Regions from separate parts of the Streptomyces sp. BBFR51 genome, predicted to be linked through region 1. Evidence: riboswitches for the same ligand, from Rfam matches in the RefSeq annotation. Region 1 holds a riboswitch; each other region holds the start of a gene.
What was found. Region 1 has a riboswitch for thiamine pyrophosphate ahead of thiO (glycine oxidase ThiO). Riboswitches for the same ligand answer to the same signal wherever they lie in the genome.
Positions count from the first base shown of each region.

Region 2: linked by a shared signal. The riboswitch ahead of ACGH7X_RS27995 (thiamine ABC transporter substrate binding subunit) and the one ahead of thiO (glycine oxidase ThiO) in region 1 are both predicted to bind thiamine pyrophosphate.
Region 3: linked by a shared signal. The riboswitch ahead of thiC (phosphomethylpyrimidine synthase ThiC) and the one ahead of thiO (glycine oxidase ThiO) in region 1 are both predicted to bind thiamine pyrophosphate.

Region 1 covers NZ_CP172448.1:2,358,617-2,361,883, forward strand. Annotated here, with positions in the region: gene ACGH7X_RS10705 (NAD(P)/FAD-dependent oxidoreductase) at 1-1,137, opposite strand, end outside; TPP riboswitch at 1,318-1,429, shown strand; gene thiO (glycine oxidase ThiO) at 1,427-2,686, shown strand; gene thiS (sulfur carrier protein ThiS) at 2,683-2,883, shown strand; gene ACGH7X_RS10720 (thiazole synthase) at 2,886-3,267, shown strand, end outside.
Region 2 covers NZ_CP172448.1:6,095,127-6,098,393, reverse strand. Annotated here, with positions in the region: gene ACGH7X_RS28000 (ABC transporter permease) at 1-864, opposite strand, end outside; gene ACGH7X_RS27995 (thiamine ABC transporter substrate binding subunit) at 942-2,024, opposite strand; TPP riboswitch at 2,105-2,210, opposite strand; gene rlmN (23S rRNA (adenine(2503)-C(2))-methyltransferase RlmN) at 2,252-3,267, opposite strand, start outside.
Region 3 covers NZ_CP172448.1:4,217,966-4,221,232, forward strand. Annotated here, with positions in the region: gene thiC (phosphomethylpyrimidine synthase ThiC) at 1-1,319, opposite strand, end outside; TPP riboswitch at 1,312-1,501, opposite strand; gene ACGH7X_RS19180 (YibE/F family protein) at 1,573-3,105, shown strand; gene ACGH7X_RS19185 (SsgA family sporulation/cell division regulator) at 3,154-3,267, opposite strand, start outside.

The DNA of each region.
Region 1 (3,267 bases):
GCGTTTGCCCTGCGCCAGGTCGCGGGGGCGGCCCACCGCCAGCAGGGCGACCAGGCGGCCCTCGCGCAGCCAGCAGACCGTCCACGCCGGGCCCTCGGGGTCGCCGCGCCAAAGGGTGGTGTCGGCGGCCGTGTGGTGACCCGCGTACTGGACGAAGCGGCCGAACTGCTCGGACCAGAAGTACGGCACCGGGTCGTAGGCGGCCGGGGCCTCGCCCGAGGGGGCGCCGACGATGTTGGCGGCGACGGTGCGCGGGCCCTGGAGGGCGTTGTCCCAGTGGTGCACCATCAGCCGCTCGCCGTAGCGGCCGGAGGGGAAGGAGGCGCAGTCGCCGACCGCGTAGACGTCGGGCGCGCAGGTGCGCAGGCGGTCGTCGGCCAGGACGTCGCCGTACTTGCCGAGGTCGATCCCGGAGCCGGCGAGCCAGGCGGTGGCCGGCCGGGCGCCGATGCCGACGACGACCGCGCCGGCGGGCAGCGGCGTGCCGTCGTCGAGGACGACCCGGCAGGGCTCGCCGGGGCCGCCGGGCTCGACGCGCTCCACGCGCGCGTGGGTGCGCAGTACGGCGCCGGCGTCGGCGTACCAGGCGGTCATCGGCGCGGCGACCTCGGCGGGCAGCGCGTCGGCGAGGGGCCGGTCGGCGGCCTCCACGACGGTCACCGCGCAGCCCGCCTCGCGCGCGGCGGTGGCGAACTCGGCGCCGATCCAGCCCGCCCCGACGACCACGACGTCGTGCTGCCGGGCGAGTACCGGGCGCAGCCGTTCGGCGTCGTCCAGGGTGCGCAGCAGGTGCACTCCGGGCACGCCCTCGGCGCCGGGGAGCCGGACCGGTTCGGCGCCGGTCGCCAGGACCAGGACGTCGTACGGCACGGGCCCCTCGGAGGTGTCCAGGACGTGCGCGCCGGGGCGCACGCCCAGGGCCTCGCAGCCGAGCCGCAGGGTGATGCCGAGTGCCTCGAAGTCGACGTCGAAGGCGGAGCCCTCGGCGGTGCCGAGCAGGACGGCCTTGGACAGCGGGGGGCGGTCGTACGGCTGGTGCGGCTCCGCGCCGATGAGCGTCACGGTGCCGGTGAAGCCCTGCTCCCGCAGGGCCACCGCGGTCTGCACGCCCGCCATGCCGGCGCCCACCACGACCACACGGCGCTCCGCGTCCGCCGCCGGTTCCTGTCCCCGTTCCCGCCTCTGCTCGCTCACCTGATCACCTTAGACACCCGGCGATTCGTCGGTCAGTGCTCGTGCGCGGTGAGCTGCGCAACGTCCCGCGGCCGCGGAGGCTCCCTTACAGGTGCGCCGCCCCGAGGGCTAGGGTGGCCGACGTAAAGCACTCGCGGGAGTCCGGACGCACCGGGCTGAGAGGGAGGCTGGCGGCCTCCGACCGTACGAACCTGATCCGGGTCATGCCGGCGAAGGGAGGGGCTGGACGCCCATGTCGTCTCCATCACACACGTCGTCCGCCGCACCGCACACATCGTCCGCACCGCACACATCGGCCGCGCCGAACGGCTCGCAGCCGTCCCGTACACCGGACGTACTCGTCGTCGGCGGCGGGATCGTCGGTCTTGTCACGGCCTGGCGGGCGGCGCAGCGCGGGCTGGTCACGGCCCTCGTGGACCCCGAGCCGGGCGGCGGGGCGGCCCAGGTGGCGGCCGGGATGCTGGCCGCCGTCACGGAGCTGCACTACGGCGAGCAGACGCTGCTCGCGCTGAACCTCGCCTCGGCCCGCCGCTACCCGGAGTTCGCGGCCGAGCTGACCGACCTCACCGGGCTCGACCTCGGTTACCGCCGCTGCGGCACGCTCGCGGTCGCGCTGGACGCCGACGACCGCGCCCACCTGCGCGAGCTGCACGCACTCCAGCAGCGCTCCGGCCTGGAGTCGGAGTGGCTGTCGGGTCGCGAGTGCCGGCGTCTGGAGCCGATGCTCGCGCCTGGCGTGCGCGGCGGGCTCCGGGTGGACGGCGACCACCAGATCGACCCCCGGCGCCTCGCCCACGCGCTGGTGGCCGCCTGCGAACACGCGGGCGTGGTCTTCCACCGGGTGTGGGCCGACCGCCTCACCGTCGGGCGCGGGGACCGGGCCACGGGTGTCGTCACCGCCGACGGCACCGCCTTGGAGGCCGGGCAGGTGGTGCTGGCCGGGGGCAGCCTGAGCGGGCGGCTCGGGGGCGTGCCGGAGGCCGTACTGCCGCCGGTGCGGCCCGTGAAGGGGCAGGTGCTGCGGCTGACGATGCCGCGGACGCACGGCCCGCTGCTGAACCGGACGGTGCGCGCCGTGGTGCGCGGCAACCACGTCTACCTGGTGCCCCGGGAGAGCGGCGAGCTGGTCGTCGGGGCCACCAGCGAGGAGCTGGGCTGGGACACGACGGTCACCGCGGGCGGCGTCTACGAGCTGCTGCGCGACGCCCACGAGCTGGTCCCCGGCATCACGGAGCTGCCCCTGACCGAGACCCGCGCGGGTCTGCGTCCCGGGTCCCCGGACAACGCCCCGCTGCTCGGCCCGACCGGTCTTGAGGGGCTGCTGCTGGCCACCGGGCACTACCGCAACGGCGTCCTGCTCACCCCGGTCACCGGCGACGCCATGGCGCACGCCCTGACCACCGGGGAGCTGCCGGACGAGGCCCGCCCCTTCACCCCCCGGCGCTTCGACGCCGCCCCCGCAGTCCCGGAACTCTCGGAGCAGCCCGTATGAACATCTCCGTCAACGGCGAGTCGCGCGAGGTGGCTGCCGGCACGGCCCTGGAAGCCCTGGTGGGCACGCTCACCGCGGCGCCGTCCGGAGTGGCCGCCGCCCTGAACGAGACCGTCGTCCCGCGCGCGCAGTGGCCCGCCACCGCGCTGGCCGACGGCGACCGCGTCGAGGTCCTCACCGCTGTGCAAGGAGGCTGACCATGGCCGACGATCCCTTTGTCCTCGGCGGTACGTCGTACGGGTCCCGCCTGATCATGGGTACGGGCGGGGCGCCCAGCCTTGACGTGCTGGAGCGCGCGCTGGTGGCCTCCGGAACGGAGCTGACGACCGTCGCGATGCGGCGGGTGAACGCCTCGGTGCACGGGTCCGTGCTGTCCGTACTGGACCGGCTCGGCATCCGGGTACTGCCGAACACGGCCGGCTGCTTCACCGCCGGGGAGGCGGTCCTCACGGCGCGGCTGGCGCGCGAGGCGCTCGGTACGGACCTGGTCAAGCTGGAGGTCATCGCCGACGAGCGCACGCTGCTGCCGGATCCGATCGAGTTGCTGGACGCGGCGGAGACGCTGGTCGACGACGGGTTCA
Region 2 (3,267 bases), 3.7 Mb from region 1:
CAGGACGACGATGACGGCCAGGACCCCGGCGAGCAGTGCCCACTGCCCGGCCCCGCGCGGCCGGCGGGCGGTCGCGGCCGCGTCCACCAGCCTGAGGGCGGTCTCACGCCGCCGTACCGTCCAGGCGTGCACGGCGAGGACGGCGACGACCGCCGCGAACTGGATCAGCGTCAGTACGGCCGCCGTGGACAGGTCGAAGACCTGCGAGGTCTGGCGGTAGATCTCCACCTCCAGCGTGGAGAAGGTGGGCCCGCCGAGGATCTGGACGACACCGAAGGAGGTGAAGGTGAACAGGAACACCATCAGCGCGGCGGCGGCCACGGCGGGCGCCAGCGCGGGCAGGGTGACCTGCCGCCAGGCCTTCAGCCGCGAGGCGCCGAGCATCCGCGCGGCCTCCTCCTGCCGCGGGTCGAGCTGCGACCACAGGCCGCCGACGGTGCGTACGACGACGGCGTAGTTGAAGAAGACATGCGCGAGCAGGATCGCCCACACCGTGGTGTCCAGGCGCAGGCCCCACAGCTCGTCCAGCAGCCCGCCGCGCCCGACCAGGGCGAGGAACGCCGTGCCGACGACGACCGTGGGCAGCACGAACGGCACGGTGACCACGGCCCGCAGCACCTGTTTGCCGGGGAAGTCGAAACGGGCGAAGACGTAGGCGCCGGGCAGCGCGATCAGCAGTGTGAGCGCGGTGGAGGCCAGCGCCTGCCAGGTGGTGAACCACAGCACGTGCCGGACGTCGGACTGGGCGAGCACGTCCCCGATCCGGCCGAACCGCCAGACCCCGTCGACCTCGAGTCCGCGCGCGACGATCGCGGCCACGGGGTAGGCGAAGAACACCGCGAAGAACGCGACGGGCACGGCCATCAGGGCGAGCCGCGCCGCGCTCCCGCGAAGGCTCCCGCGACGGCTGTCTCGCGGGGCCTTCGTGTCGCCCGCTCCGGTCACTTCAGTACGAGTGAGGTCCACGACTTGACCCACTGGTCGCGGTTGTCGGCGATCTTCGCCGGGTCCAGGGTCTCCGGGTCCTTCGCCTGCGGCCCGTACTTCGCGAACGACTGGGGGATCTGCGCGCCCTCCCGCACCGGGTAGACGAACATGTTCAGCGGCATGTCGTCCTGGAAGGTCTTGCTGAGCAGGAAGTCGAGGAGCGCCTTGCCGCCCTCGGGGTTCTTGGCGTTGCTGAGCAGGCCCGCGTACTCGACCTGGCGGAAGCAGGTGCCGGTGGCTACGCCCGTCGGTGCGGTGGCCGGCTGCGGGTCGGCGTAGATGACCTCGGCGGGCGGGGAGGAGGCGTAGGAGACGACGAGCGGGCGGTCGCCCTTGGCCTTCTTGCCGCCGGACGAGCCGGAGAACTCCTCGTTGTACGCCTGCTCCCAGCTGTCGACGACCTTGACGCCGTTGTCCTTGAGCTTCTTCCAGTAGTCCTGCCAGCCCTCGTCGCCGTACTTGGCGGCGGTGCCGAGCAGGAAGCCGAGGCCGGGCGAGGAACTGCCCGCGTTCTCGGTGACGAGCAGGTCCTTGTACTCGGGCTTGACCAGGTCGTCGAAGGACTTGGGCGGGGTCAGGTCGTGCTCGCCGAAGTACGCCTTGTCGTAGTTGACGCAGATCTCGCCGGTGTCGATGGGCGTGACCCGGTGCTTGTCCTGGTCGGCCCGGTACTTGGGCACGACCAGGTCGGAGCCCTTCGCCTCGTACGGCTGGAACAGGCCGTTGTCGAGGGCGCGGGACAGCAGGGTGTTGTCGACGCCGAAGAAGACGTCGCCCTGGGGGTTGTCCTTGGTGAGGACGGCCTTGTTGACGGCCTGACCGGCGTCGCCGTCCTCCAGCACCTTGACCTTGTAGCCGGAGTTCTTCTCGAAGGCCGCGATGACGTCCTTGGACGCGGCCCACGAGTCGTGGCTGACCAGGGTCACGGTCTTGGAGTCGGCGGAGCCGGCGTCGTCGGACGACGAGCCGCAGGCGGCCAGCGTGCCGACCATGCCGAGCCCGACGGCCAGGACGCCGACCTTCTTGGTGATGCTCACTGAATTCCTCCTGGGTGACCAGGAGAAGACGCGGCCCCGCCCGCAGCCCCCTGGTGGGGGTCCCGGGCAGGGCGCAACAGCTCGAGTGGTGACCGATCTCCCTACCCAGAATGACCTGGGCCAGGTTCGGAGGGTCTGCGGCCGGTGCCGCACTCTCAGCGCTGTGGCGCTCCCCTGTCGGAATATGAAGATGTGATTACTGTGCGGATGTACTGACGCCGCTCAGGTTACCGCTCGCTGGCGGCGAGCTGACCACACGCCCCGTCGATCTCCTGCCCACGGGTGTCCCGGATCGTCACCGGCACACCGTGCGCCGCGATCGCCTCCACGAACGCCTTCTCGTCCTCGGGCCGCGAGGCGGTCCACTTGGAGCCGGGCGTGGGGTTGAGCGGGATCAGGTTCACGTGCACGGGCCTGCCCTTGAGCAGCCGCCCGAGACGGTCACCGCGCCACGCCTGGTCGTTGATGTCCCGGATCAGCGCGTACTCGATGGACAGCCGGCGCCCGGACCTCGCCGCGTACTCGAACCCGCTGTCCAGCACCTCGCGCACCTTCCACCGCGTGTTGACCGGGACGAGGGTGTCGCGCAGCTCGTCGTCGGGCGCGTGCAGCGAGATGGCGAGGCGGCACTTGAAGCCCTCGTCCGCGAAGCGGTGGATCGCCGGGACGAGGCCGACCGTGGAGACGGTGATGCCGCGCTGGGAGAGCCCCAGCCCGTCCGGCTCGGGGTCGGTGAGGCGGCGGATGGAGCCGATGACGCGGTTGTAGTTGGCGAGGGGCTCGCCCATGCCCATGAACACGATGTTGCTGAGCCGCGCGGGGCCTCCCGGGACCTCACCGTCCCTGAGCGCCCGCATGCCGTCCACGATCTGGTGCACGATCTCGGCGGTCGACAGGTTCCGGTCGAGGCCGGCCTGGCCGGTGGCGCAGAACGGGCAGTTCATGCCGCAGCCGGCCTGGGAGCTGATGCACATGGTCACCCGGTCCGGGTAGCGCATGAGGACGGACTCGACGAGCGTCCCGTCGAACAGCTTCCACAGCGTCTTGCGCGTGGTCCCCTCGTCGGTGGACAGGTGCCGCACGACCGTCATCAGCTCGGGCAGCAGCGCCTCCCGGAGCCCCTGGCGGGAACCGGCGGGGATGTCGGTCCACTGCTCGGGGTCGTGCGCGTACCGCGCGAAGTAGTGCTGCGAGAGCTGCTTCGCGCGAAACGGCTTCTCACCGATCGCGGCGACAGCCTGCT
Region 3 (3,267 bases), 1.9 Mb from region 1:
TGGTCGTACGCTGGCGCGACGTCCGTCGTCAGCGGGCCGAGCGTATAGAATGGAGCTTCATCGCAGATCTCCTGCTGAAGGTCGATGTTCTCCTTGATCTTGTGCATCGGGACATGTCCCGGGCCCTCGATCATGGTCTGTACGTTCAAACGCTTGGCGATCCGGTTGAGTTCCCCGAGTGTGCGCAATTCGGCGAACTGCGCCTCGTCGTTGGCGTCCGCGATCGAGCCCGGGCGCAGGCCGTCGCCGAGGGAGTACGTGACGTCGTAGGCGGCGAGGATCTCGCAGAGTTCCTCGAAGTTCTCGTACAGGAACGACTCCTTGTGGTGCGCCAGGCACCACGCCGCCATGATCGAGCCGCCGCGCGAGACGATGCCGGTCTTGCGGTTCGCGGTCAGCGGCACGTACGCCAGGCGAACGCCCGCGTGGACCGTCATGTAGTCCACGCCCTGCTCGGCCTGTTCGATGACCGTGTCCTTGTAGATCTCCCAGGTCAGCTCCTCGGCCCGGCCGTCGACCTTCTCCAGGGCCTGGTAGAGCGGGACGGTCCCGATGGGGACGGGGGAGTTGCGCAGCACCCACTCGCGGGTCGTGTGGATGTTGCGGCCGGTGGAGAGGTCCATGACCGTGTCGGCGCCCCACCGGGTCGCCCAGGTCATCTTGTCGACCTCCTCCTCGATGGAGGACGTCACCGCCGAGTTGCCGATGTTGGCGTTGACCTTCACCAGGAACCGCTTGCCGATGATCATCGGCTCGATTTCGGGGTGGTTGACGTTGGCGGGCAGTACCGCACGTCCCGCCGCGATCTCCTCGCGGACCACTTCCGGCGAGACGTTCTCCCGGATGGCCACGTACTCCATCTCCGGGGTGATCTCGCCGCGGCGTGCGTACGCGAGTTGCGTCACCGCGGTGCCGTCCCGCCCCCTGCGCGGTTGGCGCGGCCGTCCGGGGAAGACGGCGTCGAGGTTGCGCAGGCCGCCGCGCGGCGAGGTGTGCTTGAGTCCGTCGTCCTCGGGGCGGACGGGACGGCCCGCGTACTCCGCGGTGTCCCCGCGGGCGATGATCCAGTTCTCCCGCAGCGGCGCGAGTCCCCTGCGGACGTCGGTGTCGACGAGCGGATCGGTGTACGGGCCCGACGTGTCGTACAGCGTGACGGACTGCCCGTTGGTGAGGTGCACCTGACGGACCGGCACCCGCAGATCGGGGCGCGAGCCCTCGACGTACGCCTTGTGCCAGCCGATGGACTTCCCGGCCTCCGCGGTCTCCTCCTGGGCGGAGTTCTGCGTGGAGGCAGGCGTGCGTGCGTCCTTGATGGTCATGAGACCTACTCCCTACGCCGGCATTACCCGGTAACAGGTTCGGCGGTCGACGCAGCGGATTCCGTCTGTCGACGCTTCGTGGGATACGTCACTCGACTTCGGTGACGTTTCCCGTGAAACATCGCTGGGACGGAGGTCAGCGCCCTCTCAGCCCGGTGCTCCGAGCTCCCGCGTGTACAAAGGTGGCTCCACGCTAGCGCCCATTCGGGCGCGGTGAACAGAGGGCCCCCCTCGTTCTTGCGATGATCGGGCGGTGACCACACCGCAGCATCCCCCCTTTCCGCCGCACGAGCCCCACCGCGGACCGGACGCCGAAGAGGGCGACAGCCGTGCAGCCGGCCGCGCCCCCGTCGGCGCTCACGACGCGCACGAAGGCAGACAGGATGCGGGCCACGGACACGGGCCGGGCCAGGCGGGGCACGGACACGGTGGCGGCGGGCAAGGTGGCGGCGGGCAAGGTGCGGGCGGCGGGCACGGACACTCCCACAGCCACGGCCCGGCGGCGCCCGTCTCCCGGCATCTGCGCAAGGTCATCGCCGCGATCCTGATCCCCTTCGCCGCGGCGGTGGTGGTCGGGCTCGCGGTGCTGTGGCCGGGCGGTGCGCCGCCGCACGAGCGCACCGGGGTCGGCTTCGACCGGCAGACCCAGCAGGCCACCGTCACCAAGGTGGTCGAGCTGAGCTGTCAGTCGGTCAACGCCTCGGGCGGTACTCCGACCGGCGACACGTCCACCGCCGAGGGTTCCTCCGCGGTGCAGCAGGCGAACGGCGACTGCAAGCGGGCGACGATCCGCGTCGACACCGGCGAGGGCAAGGGCCGTACGTTCACCGAGATCGTGCAGCCGGACCAGTCACGGCAGTTGCACGAGGGCCAGAAGGTCGTGGTCGCCTACGAGCCGTCCGCGCCCGAGGACCTGCAGTACTCGGTGACCGACATCAACCGCCGACTCCCCCTGGCCCTGCTCGCCGGCATCTTCGCCCTCGCCGTCGTGGTCGTCGGACGGCTGCGCGGCCTCATGGCGCTGGTCTCGCTGGCCATCAGCTTCCTGCTGCTGAACTTCTTCATCCTGCCCGCGATCCTTCAGGGCTCGAACCCACTGGTCGTCGCGGTGGTCGGGTCCAGCGCCATCATGCTGATCGCCTTGTACCTGTGCCACGGGCTGTCGGCCCGTACGTCCGTGGCGGTGCTGGGCACCCTGATCTCGTTGTTGCTGATCGGTCTCCTCGGATCGCTGTTCATCGGCTGGGCCGCGCTCACCGGCAACACGGACGACAACACCGGTCTCATCCACGGCCTGTATCCGTCGATCGACATGAGCGGCCTGCTGCTCGCCGGGGTCATCATCGGTTCGCTCGGTGTCCTCGACGACGTGACGGTCACCCAGACGTCGGCGGTCTGGGAACTGCACGAGGCCAACCCGACGATGGGCCGGCGCGGGCTGTACCGCGCGGGCATCCGCATCGGTCGCGACCACATCGCCTCGGTCGTCAACACTCTCGTCCTCGCCTACGCGGGCGCCGCGCTGCCCCTGCTGCTGCTGTTCTCGATCGCGCAGAGCGGTGTGGGGACGGTCGCCAACAGCGAGTTGGTCGCGGAGGAGATCGTGCGGACGCTGGTCGGCTCGATCGGCCTGGTGGCGTCCGTGCCGGTCACCACCGCCCTGGCTGCTCTGGTCGTGGCGGCGGACCGGCCCGCCGACCGGCCGGCCCAGGCCGCGGGGGCGGCGCCGGGGACGGGCGCGACAGCGCCGGCACGTGGCGGGCGGGGCCGTCGCCGCAAGCGCTGACGCGCCCGGCGAAGCGTTACGGCACCGCCGCAGGGCTGCCGTAACGGTTCACCCTGCGCTCTGTTCCTCCGCCAGGATGCGGTCCAGGGCCTCGTCGAGGTGGGTGTCGAAGTCGGCGAGCGCACCCTCCTGGCCCAGTGGCACCAGCTTGTCGGTGCGGTC